Linked DNA regions of Prochlorococcus marinus CUG1416. The protein of the gene in region 2 interacts with the protein of the main gene of each other region in a pairwise test. Links are inferred from orthologs where the notes say so. Each region holds a gene or a part of one and is shown on either strand. Other genes may lie near its edges.

Region 1 (4,844 bases), 280 kb from region 2 along the record:
TTAGGTAAATGGATTTCTTCATTTTGCAGATTGAAAGAAAGCAAAATACAAATTATAAAGTTGACTATTACTGAAGAGAAAATTATTCCTACAACTCCAAAATTATATGGTGAAAGATCCCCTAAATTCTTGATTGGTGCACCAATTAAAAACCAATCAAAAAAAATATTAAATATTATCCCTGCAAAAGACAACTTAAATGGGAATTTTGTTTTTTCTATTGAGTAGTAAGTTCTTACTAGTAAATCTCTATAAAGATAAAAAGGTATCCCAAAGGCATAAGCAATTAATATATTCTTCACTTTTAAAGTCGCTGAATAATCAAAAGCTCCTCTTTGAAAAACTAACTGTACAATTTGATTATTAAACGTTATGAAAAATCCAGTTAAAAAAATAGTTGTCAAGAAACAGTACTCTATTCCAGAGATTAAGTTTTTTTGGAACCCTCTGTTGTCTCTACAACTTCTCAATTGAGAAAATTTTGGAAGTAATGGCAAAATTATAGAGTTAGATAATATGCCTAAAGGAGCTTGCACGAGAAAGTTTCCGTAAGCCAGTCCCGATGCTGCTCCTTGAAAACTGGAAGCGAAAAACATATCAATAAAAACATTGATTTGACTTAGGCCTGATGAGATAGATGCTGGAATAATTAGTTTGAAAATCCTTCTCTCTTCATCTTTAAATAATTTGAAGTTTGACTCTAGTTTAAATAGACCAATTTTATTTATTTCCCAAATTTGAACAACAAACTGAATAAAAGTTCCTACCAAAGTTGCAAAAGCCAGTAATCCCGTATAAGTAAGGAAATTTGAAGATGTATTTTCATGGTTGAGAATCCAACTAAATACAATAAAAAAAATAGTAGTTACGCTTGTTATGGCTGGGCTTATACTTGATAAAAAGAATTTTCTTCGGGAATTTAAAGCCCCAAAGCTTAAACCTATGAAGCCAGATAAAGGGATACAAGGCGTGAGTATTTTTAATTGGTAAGTGGCAATAGATTTAGCTTCGTAACTTAAATTGGGAGCTAATAATTCAATTAATAAACTGGAATTAAAGTAAATAAATACAGCTAAACCTAATAATAATATGGAAAGTTTAATGCTTACTTTAGTTAGAATAATTGCCCCATCTTTTTTGCTAAGGGGAGTTAGAACTGCAACTACTGCATTATGTAAAGGGCCATTAATACCTCCTATTATTATTAGCAAAAAACCTGGAATTATATAGGCATAATTAAATGCGTCGTATGTTATGCCAACTCCGAAAGCAGCAGCTATAAATATTTGTCTTACACATCCAGCTAATTTACTAAGACCAGTACCAAATGAAATTGAAAAAATATTATTTTTTAAAATTGAATGCATTTGGATTTATCTAAAATTTTTCAAGAAGATTAAGTTTCAATTATATTTGATTTTTAACTGAAGACATATTTATGAATGATCGAATAATTGAATTTGATCCATTAATTGAAGGGATTTTAATTAAGAGGTATAAAAGGTTCCTTGCGGATATTGAATTAGAGAGTGGAGAGGTAATAACGGCTCATTGTGCTAATACAGGTCCAATGAAGGGACTTTTGACCGAGAGGGCAAAAGTAAGAATAAGTGTCTCACCTTCTCCAAAGAGAAAGTTACCTTTTACATGGGAACAAGTGTGTGTTTTAGATAGAAACAATAAGGAGGTTTGGGTAGGAATTAATACCCTATTTGCAAATAAGTTAATAAAAAAGGTTATTGAGAAAAACTTGCTAAAGGAAATAATTGGAGAAATAGAGACAATTAAATCTGAAGTTCCTTATGGAGAAGATAAAAAAAGCAGAATTGACTTCTTTTTAACTCCAAAATCTTCAAATCCTGATAATCGTAACATTTACATAGAGGTTAAAAATACGACATGGATTAAAGAAAATGTTGCTCTATTCCCTGATACAGTAACGAAAAGAGGCCAAAAACACCTCAAGGAATTAAAAGAAGTAATTCCTGAAAGTAAAAGTATTTTAGTATTTTGTATCACTAGAAAAGACGCTAGTTTCTTTGCTCCCGGAGACGATGCAGATCCCTTGTATGGCAAGCTTTTTAGACAATCTTTAAGCGCAGGAATGCTATCCATCCCATGTGCTTTTGAATTTCACAAAGACCACATAACATGGAATGGAATTAAACCTTTAATTTAAATAAAGATCTTGATATTTTGAAATCCAAAAAAAATCGGTTTTAAATTTAACAAATTTAATTTTGGGATGCAACTATAAAATTGGTAACAACGACTACTAGACACTAATTAGTTTTTTGAGCAAAATTGAATATGAAAGGAAACAGCACAAACTGTTTTTTTGCAGATCTAATTTTTTTTTATGACCACTGCTTTGCAAACGCCTCAAAGGCGCTCTAGGTCCAAATTACAAGATGCAAGTCTTGTTAATGGACCTATGCTCCTTTTGAGGAGTATTCGAGGATTTAGTTCAAACCGCTCTATGTTGTGGCTTGCAACTGTTCCTTTAGCTTTGTTTGGTTTAGGTATTTTTAATCTTTCAGCTCATGCAGCTGATTTACCTGAGTTGAATGCAGCTTTTCTTGCTAACAATTTATGGCTTTTGATCGCTACTATCTTAGTGATCTTTATGAACGCTGGTTTCGCTATGGTTGAGGCAGGTATGTGCCGTTCTAAGAACGCAGTAAACATACTTGCTAAAAACCTATTCGTATTTGCTCTAGCTGTAACCTCTTACTGGTTTATTGGCTATTCATTAATGTACGGAGGTAGTGTTGCTGACGGATGGCTTTATTTTGGAGGCTTATTTTTTGATCCAACAGTTACTGCAGATATGGTAACTGATGCTGGATTAGTCCCAACAGTTGATTTCTTGTTCCAGTCTGCATTTGCAGGAACTGCGGCAACTATCGTATCCGGTCTTGTTGCCGAAAGAGTTAAATTTGGAGAATTTGTTGTTTTTGCTATTGTATTAACTGCATTTATATATCCAATTGCTGGTAGCTGGAAATGGAATGGTGGTTGGCTTGATTCTTTAGGTTTTGTTGACTTTGCTGGTTCTTCAATTGTTCACTCAGTTGGAGCATGGGCAGGTCTTGTAGGAGCTATGCTTCTTGGACCAAGGATTGGTAAATACTCTGATGGAAAACCACAAGCTATGCCAGGCCATAATATGGCCATAGCAACTTTGGGTGCATTAGTTCTATGGATAGGTTGGTATGGATTTAACCCCGGTTCTCAACTTGCTATGGACCAATGGGTTCCATATGTTGCTGTAACAACTACTTTGGCAGCAGCAGCTGGAGCTATCGGAGCGACTGTTGTTTCAACACTAACTTCTGGTAAGCCTGATCTTACAATGATTATTAACGGAATTCTTGCTGGCTTAGTTAGTATTACTGCTGGTTGTGGTGATATGACTCTTGCTGGAGCCTGGTTTGCAGGACTAGTAGGTGGAATTATCGTTGTATTTTCTGTTGCAGCCCTTGATGCTGCTGAGATCGATGATCCTGTAGGTGCATTCTCAGTTCACGGAGTTTGTGGCGTATGGGGTACTTTAGTTATCGGTCTTTGGGGTACAGCTGTACAAGGAGATGGAGCAGGTATGGGATTGTTCAATGGTGGAGGTATTAACCTTCTTCTAGTTCAAGCTCTTGGTGCCGCAGCTTATGCTATCTGGACACTTGTTACTTGCTGGATTGCCTGGTCTGTAATTGGAGGATTATTCGGTGGGATCCGAGTATCTGAAGAGGAAGAGACTCAAGGACTAGATATAGGAGAGCACGGAATGGAAGCTTATCCAGACTTTGCATCTGCTAAATAATCTAATCTAAAATTCATTTTAGAAACCTGACTTATGTCAGGTTTCTTTTTTTTTACGAAAAATTATTTAAAATGTTGTAATATCTAAAGATGGATACTCAAGCCTTTAGAAGATCCCTTCATCATTCTGATAGATACAATAGAAGGGGTTTCGATTCTCCAACAAAAAGAGCTCAAGCCTTAGAAGAAGCTTATCAAAGCGATTTGATAAGTTCTATAAGAGATAATGGTTTCACTTACAATAAGGGAAGACTAAATATTAAGTTGGCTCAAGCCTTTGGTTTTTGTTGGGGAGTTGAAAGAGCTGTTGCAATGGCTTATGAGACTAGGAGACATTATCCTAATGAGAATATTTGGATAACAAATGAAATAATTCATAACCCTTCAGTTAATGATCATTTAAGAAAAATGAATGTGAAATTCATTGCAGCTAAAAATGGAATCAAAGATTTTTCGTTAGTTTCTAATGGGGATGTAGTTATATTGCCTGCTTTCGGAGCTACTGTTCAAGAAATGAAGCTCCTTCATGAGAAAGGATGTCATATCATAGATACAACTTGTCCCTGGGTTTCTAAGGTTTGGCATACTGTTGAGAAACATAAAAAACATGTTTTCACATCTATAATTCATGGAAAATTTAAGCATGAAGAGACTCTTGCTACTAGCTCATTTGCAGGGAAGTATTTAGTTGTACTTGATCTAGAAGAAGCAAATTATGTATCTGAATATATTCTGGGCAGAGGAAACAGAAATGAGTTCATGAATAAATTTGCTAAAGCTTGTTCTAATGGATTTGATCCTGATAAAGATTTAGATAGAGTCGGAGTCGCAAATCAGACAACTATGCTTAAGAGCGAGACCGAGGAAATTGGAAAGGTCTTTGAAAGAACGATGTTACAAAAATTCGGACCAGAAACTCTAAATAGTCATTTTTTGGCTTTTAATACAATTTGCGATGCAACTGAAGAAAGACAAGATGCAATGTTTTCCTTGGTGGATGAAGACCTTGATATTCTTGTCGTTAT
Region 2 (5,503 bases):
CGGTTATAAAAGTTGGGCAGAACTAAGTTTGTCAACGAAAATGGCGAAAGAAATTAAAAATGTTGAAAACCTTTTAGAAGAATTGAGAGAACCAGCATATAAGACTGCAAAAATTGAATTAGAAAAGCTCAATAATTTTTCTAAAGCCAATGGGTTCCCAGAATCACAGAATATTGAGCCATGGGATATTAGTTATTGGTCTGAACTTCTTAGAAAGGAGAAACTCAATTTAGATCAAGAGTCTTTGAGACCTTGGTTCCCACTAAATGATGTCTTAAAAGGTTTATTTAAATTAAGCGAAAAGCTTTTTGAAATTAAAGTTGTCGAAGCAACTGATGAAGCACCTCTATGGAATGATGATGTTTTGTTTTTTAATATTTTTAATAAAGAAGATAACAAAATAGCATCTTTTTACCTCGATCCATATTCTCGTCCAGAATCTAAGAGAGGAGGTGCTTGGATGGATGAATGCTTGAATAAAAATAATGTTGGCAAAAAGACCCTACCGGTAGCTTATCTTGTTTGTAATCAGACACCACCATCAAAAGACAAACCTAGTTTGATGAGTTTTGAAGAAGTTCAGACACTATTCCATGAATTTGGCCATGGTCTTCAACACATGCTTACCACTGTAAATTTTCCTCAAGCAGCTGGCATCAATAATGTTGAATGGGATGCAGTCGAACTTCCAAGTCAATTTATGGAAAACTGGTGTTTTCATAAAAATACACTCTTGAATATTGCTAAGCACTATAAAACAGGAGAAAAACTGTCCAATGAGAATTTTGAAAAGCTTCTAAGAAATAGAACTTTTAATTGTGGTATGGCTACCCTTAGACAACTCCATTTTGCGATTACAGACCTCAGATTACACAGTAGTATTGACAAAAACGAAGGTAAAACAGCTGATGAAGTAAGAAGAGAAATTGCAAAACAAACTACTGTTATTGCTCCAATTCCAGAAGATCAATTTCTTTGTTGTTTTAGCCATATATTTGCGGGCGGATATTCTGCAGGATATTACTCATATAAATGGGCTGAGGTTCTAAGTGCTGATGCTTTTTCTATGTTCGAAGAAGCTGATCTAGAAAACACTGAAAATTTAAAGTTAATAGGAAAGAAATTTAAAGATACAATACTTAGCTTAGGTGGAAGCTTACCTCCATTAGATATATTCAAACTATTCAGGGGAAGAGAGCCACAAACAGCTTCCTTAGTAAGACATTTGGGTCTATCTGGAGCTAAATAATAATTTCACCGATTATTTTCTCAATCACAGATTTATTCCTTACTAGATTTCTATGTTTATAGACTTTTACTGATATTTTTTTCCCTAAATTTAAATTAGTCCACCAACCAGGGAAAACCATTAGATCCCAATGAGTAAAGAAATTTATACACTCGATATCATCAAGAAAAAAATCACTCTTTGCCAGTTCTATCAAAAACTTACTATTTATTTTCATTTCTGATATTCCTCTAAAAGGGTATTTAGGTACTAATTGAGCCATTAATGTTCCTTTGTGAGGAGAACCTATAGATATAAATCTTCTTGTTCTTTTATAACCATTAAATTTTTGAATCCAATACCTACCAATTATCCCTCCCATGGAGAATCCCAAAATATCTAATTCTTTTGCTAAACCATATTTCTCTAAAATTAATTCATTTAATGTATTAGTCAAATCAAAAATTGAAGTCATTCCATATGAATGCTTAAGAGTTGGGGCAAAATATTCAATTCCAATATCATCAAGTTTTGAGGTAATAGAAGAAAAAATACTTGAAGTATTCCAAAGACCATGAATCAATATAATAGGATTTCTTTTTTCCAAAACTTTTACTTATTTTCAAGAATTCTTACTATTGACACCTTCCCATCAAATCCAGTTATTGGTGGATTGCATTTTGTCAGAATGATTTTAATTTTAGAAAGATTAAACTCCGCATCAATAATTTCTAAAATTGAGCTTGAGTATTTTTCGATTGTAAAACAATATATTTTCTTTGATTGATCTTTTAAAATTTCAACTAATTTTGAATAATCAACTGTTTTTTTAATGTCATCATTTAAAGTACATTTTTCAAAATCAGTCCACAAAAATATATCTAAACTAAAAAGTTGTCCTAAATTCCTTTCTTCATCAAGAACGCCAACTCTCGCCCAAAGTTCAATTTTCTCAATTTTTATAAATGTTTCCATCTTCAAAAATCTTAAAGATCCTTATGAGTATAGATAGCTTTGCCAGATGAAAAATCATCAACTATATTCCCATTTCCTTTTAGGAAATATTTATATGTAACTAGACCCTCTAGGCCTACAGGTCCTCTTGGGGGCAAAGTTTGAGTAGATATCCCAACTTCAGCTCCGAATCCATATCTAAACCCATCTGCAAACCTAGTAGAACAATTATGAAAAACACCTGCACTATCAACTACATTCATAAATTTATTAGCAGTACTTAAATTTTCAGTGATTATTCCATCTGTATGTTTTGAACTAAATTTTTGAATATGAGAGATTGCCTCATCAAGATTCTCAACAATTTTTATTGATAAAATTAAATCTAAATATTCAGTTTGCCAATCTTCTAGACTAGCCTCATAACTTAGCCCTAATTCAACAGATCTTTTATCTCCAATTAATTTAACATCATTAGCATTAAACAAAGGTATGGCCTTTTCTAGAAAAACTGGTGCAATATCTTTATGCACTAATAAAGTTTCAATAGCATTACATGCTGCAGGATATTGAATTTTACTGTCCAAAGAGACTGATAGAGCCATCTCCAGATTTGCCTCATTATCTATAAACAAATGACAAATTCCATCCGCATGACCTAGCACAGGAATTCTTGTATTCTCTTGAATAAATTTAACTAATTCATTACTTCCTCTTGGAATTATTAAATTAATATATTTCTCAAGACTTAACATCGACATACTATCTTTTCTGTTTGTAAGTAAGCATATTGCATTTTTATCAAGACCTGATTTATCTAACCCCTGCTGTAATGCCTTGACTATTGCAGTATTTGTTAAATTAGCTTCACTACCGCCCTTTAGCATTACTCCATTCCCTGATCTTATTGCTAAAGAACTAATCTGCATAACAGCGTCCGGTCTAGATTCAAAAATAACCCCTAAAACGCCAATAGGCACTGTTTTTCTTTCTAGGATCAATCCATTGGAAAGCTCTCTTTTGATTTGAACTTGATTTACAGGATCCGCCAAGTCTCCAACTTTTCTTACTCCTTCAATACCTGTATTTAATTTTTCTTTTGATAACTTTAATCTAGAAAGTAAAGCCTTAGAAATTCCTTTCTTTTCTGCTATTTTATAATCATCAATATTAGCCTCCAAAATTTCTTTAGTATTTTTTTCTAGATAATCAGCCATAAAATTTAAGGCTTTAATTCTAATTTGATTTTCAGCCTGACTTATTTTTAATGATGCCAAACGAACTTGATCAGCTTTTTCTAAAAGATCATTACCTGGTTTAGGAACTTCAAAGATATTGGTCATAATTTTTTCTAGTTAATTTAATAATAATTCAAATTAACGATTCTTTAAACTAACTTTCTTTCTGAATTAATATCTAAAAAATAATTGAACTTGACTTTTCCAATCCCCATTAGCATCATAAGAACCTAATAATTCTAAGTTTGGATTAGCCTGAAAGGTCAAAATTCCTGTAGGTGAAAGGTCATCTCTACCTGGAACGGTTTGAAAGGCAAAATTTATCGCATCCGTAATATCAAGTCCTAGTTCAGCTACCCAAGCTTGAGAAGAAAATTCCTCATTAGAAGATGATTGTCCATCATCTTCTATATCTAAACTTTCATTAGAAAAAATGTTATTAAGAGAATCATTATTTTCTATTAAAGCTGGATATAAAGATAACTGAAATCTTTCACTAAAAGCATCCGCATTATTAAGTTGAGAAATAAATGCTCTATTTATTAAATTTGCGGAGTTACCTCCAATTAAGCCTATTATTTGTGACCTGTTATAACTTGGAGTGCTCCTTAGTTGGATTCTTTTATTTTCATCTTCAAAAGATAATTGATCTAGAAATCCTTCGTAGGAAGCTTCAATTTTGATAAGCCTTGTATTGCCAATTCCAAACGCTCCAAAACCACTTGAAGTCTCATCTGCATCAAGATCAGCTGATATAATATTCGAATCCTGATTATTTTCACGTATAGGTATTATGGAATCTGGAACTTTACTAACTAAAGAAAAGTTAATAAATGGAACTACACCACTTCTTGATGCAAATAATATATAATTATCTTTATTTTTATCAAGTTTAAACGGGGTAGTATATAGATTCGCTCTACCTTTTTTAAGATAAATAAGCCCCCTAGCATTTAAATCTTTTCCTACAGTTCCATTTATATTAAGGTCTAATTTGGTATCTAAATAAGCTTGAACTATATCTGAATATTGAAGTTTAAATTCTGGTCCAAGCTTTAATTTAAGATTATTAAAACTCAAATCATTCAAATAATTAGGCAAATTTTCTCCTAAAAGAACGGAATTTAAAATTGTTTCATTTGAAATTATTTCAATATTTTTATTGTTATTCCAATAAAGTTCTGGCCAATCTTTTTTTTCCTCTTTTCGTTTAATATTGACTTCTTTTTTATTATTTTGATTGGTGCTATTAAAATTAATAAATCCATTATTAAAAGATAGATATCCACCCAAAACAGGACTTTCAAATGATCCACTTAAATCGATATTTGAATCTATTAAAAAATTAAAATTATCTTTCTTTAAAGTGAATTTGTTCGTTTTCAAATTAATCTCAGCCTTCTCTAAATCATTTTGACTATAAAAAGGCAAAGACCCTCTTATAAAAATATTTCCAGAATCTTCAACCTGTGCTGTTAGATTCTTGATCTCTAAAGTATCAAAATCAAAAATTATCAGGCTATTAATGTCTTTTATTATATTGTTATAAAAATCAATTTCAGAATCTTTAATTGCGACAAATCCATTTAAGATAGGCTTATCTAGGGTTCCTTTTATTATCATTCTAAGATTCACATCACCTTCTTTAAAGGTAAAGTATTCATCAGCGAAAATATCTATTAACTCAATAAATTTCCCATTCCCAATCAATCTTAGATCTAAGTTATCTGATTTATTTATAGGTATTGAGCCTTTAATATCAATTGGTACATCAGAGTCATTTATTAGCAAGGAAAAATCAATATCAAAAAAAGAATTATTAAATTCAATTAGTCCTCTATTAAATAATATTTTGTTATTTTTTATTGATGAATTATTGGAAGAAATTTCACTAGAGAAAGATTTTTTATCAAGATCATAAAGTAAATTCATATCCAAACCACCAAGAAAATCTCTTGGTTTTTTCAAAAAGATATTTGCAGCACTTAGTGGTAGTTTTTCGATGTTTAAGGAACCTTTACCTGTTAACAATCCTCCTTTCAAATCAATAGAAAATTCCTCTTTATTATTTTTGTAATCATCT

The links. The genes of interacting proteins can lie anywhere in the genome.
Region 1: the proteins of HA146_RS03045 (region 2) and sfsA interact in binary tests that used the Escherichia coli proteins (3 or more experiments, as listed by UniProt). The link is inferred for Prochlorococcus marinus CUG1416 from one-to-one orthologs.

Annotation. Positions count from the first base shown.
Region 1 is NZ_JAAORM010000002.1:32,567-37,410, forward strand. What follows is about bases 365-3,308. They hold sfsA (DNA/RNA nuclease SfsA), read left to right. Parts: upstream 365-1,438; coding sequence 1,439-2,179; downstream 2,180-3,308. Other genes in these bases: murJ (murein biosynthesis integral membrane protein MurJ), read right to left, coding at 365-1,367; HA146_RS01410 (ammonium transporter), read left to right, coding at 2,360-3,308. Outside these bases: more of murJ, read right to left, coding at 1-364; more of HA146_RS01410, read left to right, coding at 3,309-3,820; HA146_RS01415 (4-hydroxy-3-methylbut-2-enyl diphosphate reductase), read left to right, coding at 3,910-4,844. UniProt on the Escherichia coli protein: Binds to DNA non-specifically. Could be a regulatory factor involved in maltose metabolism.
Region 2 is NZ_JAAORM010000002.1:310,585-316,087, reverse strand. Bases 1,371-4,278 are described here. They hold HA146_RS03045 (glutamate-5-semialdehyde dehydrogenase), read right to left. Parts: upstream 3,526-4,278; coding sequence 2,215-3,525; downstream 1,371-2,214. Other genes in these bases: HA146_RS03040 (translocation/assembly module TamB domain-containing protein), read right to left, coding at 3,592-4,278; HA146_RS03050 (dihydroneopterin aldolase), read right to left, coding at 1,841-2,203; HA146_RS03055 (esterase/lipase family protein), read right to left, coding at 1,371-1,835. In the rest of the region: HA146_RS03060 (M3 family metallopeptidase), read left to right, coding at 1-1,249; more of HA146_RS03055, read right to left, coding at 1,242-1,370; more of HA146_RS03040, read right to left, coding at 4,279-5,503. UniProt on the Escherichia coli protein: Catalyzes the NADPH-dependent reduction of L-glutamate 5-phosphate into L-glutamate 5-semialdehyde and phosphate. The product spontaneously undergoes cyclization to form 1-pyrroline-5-carboxylate.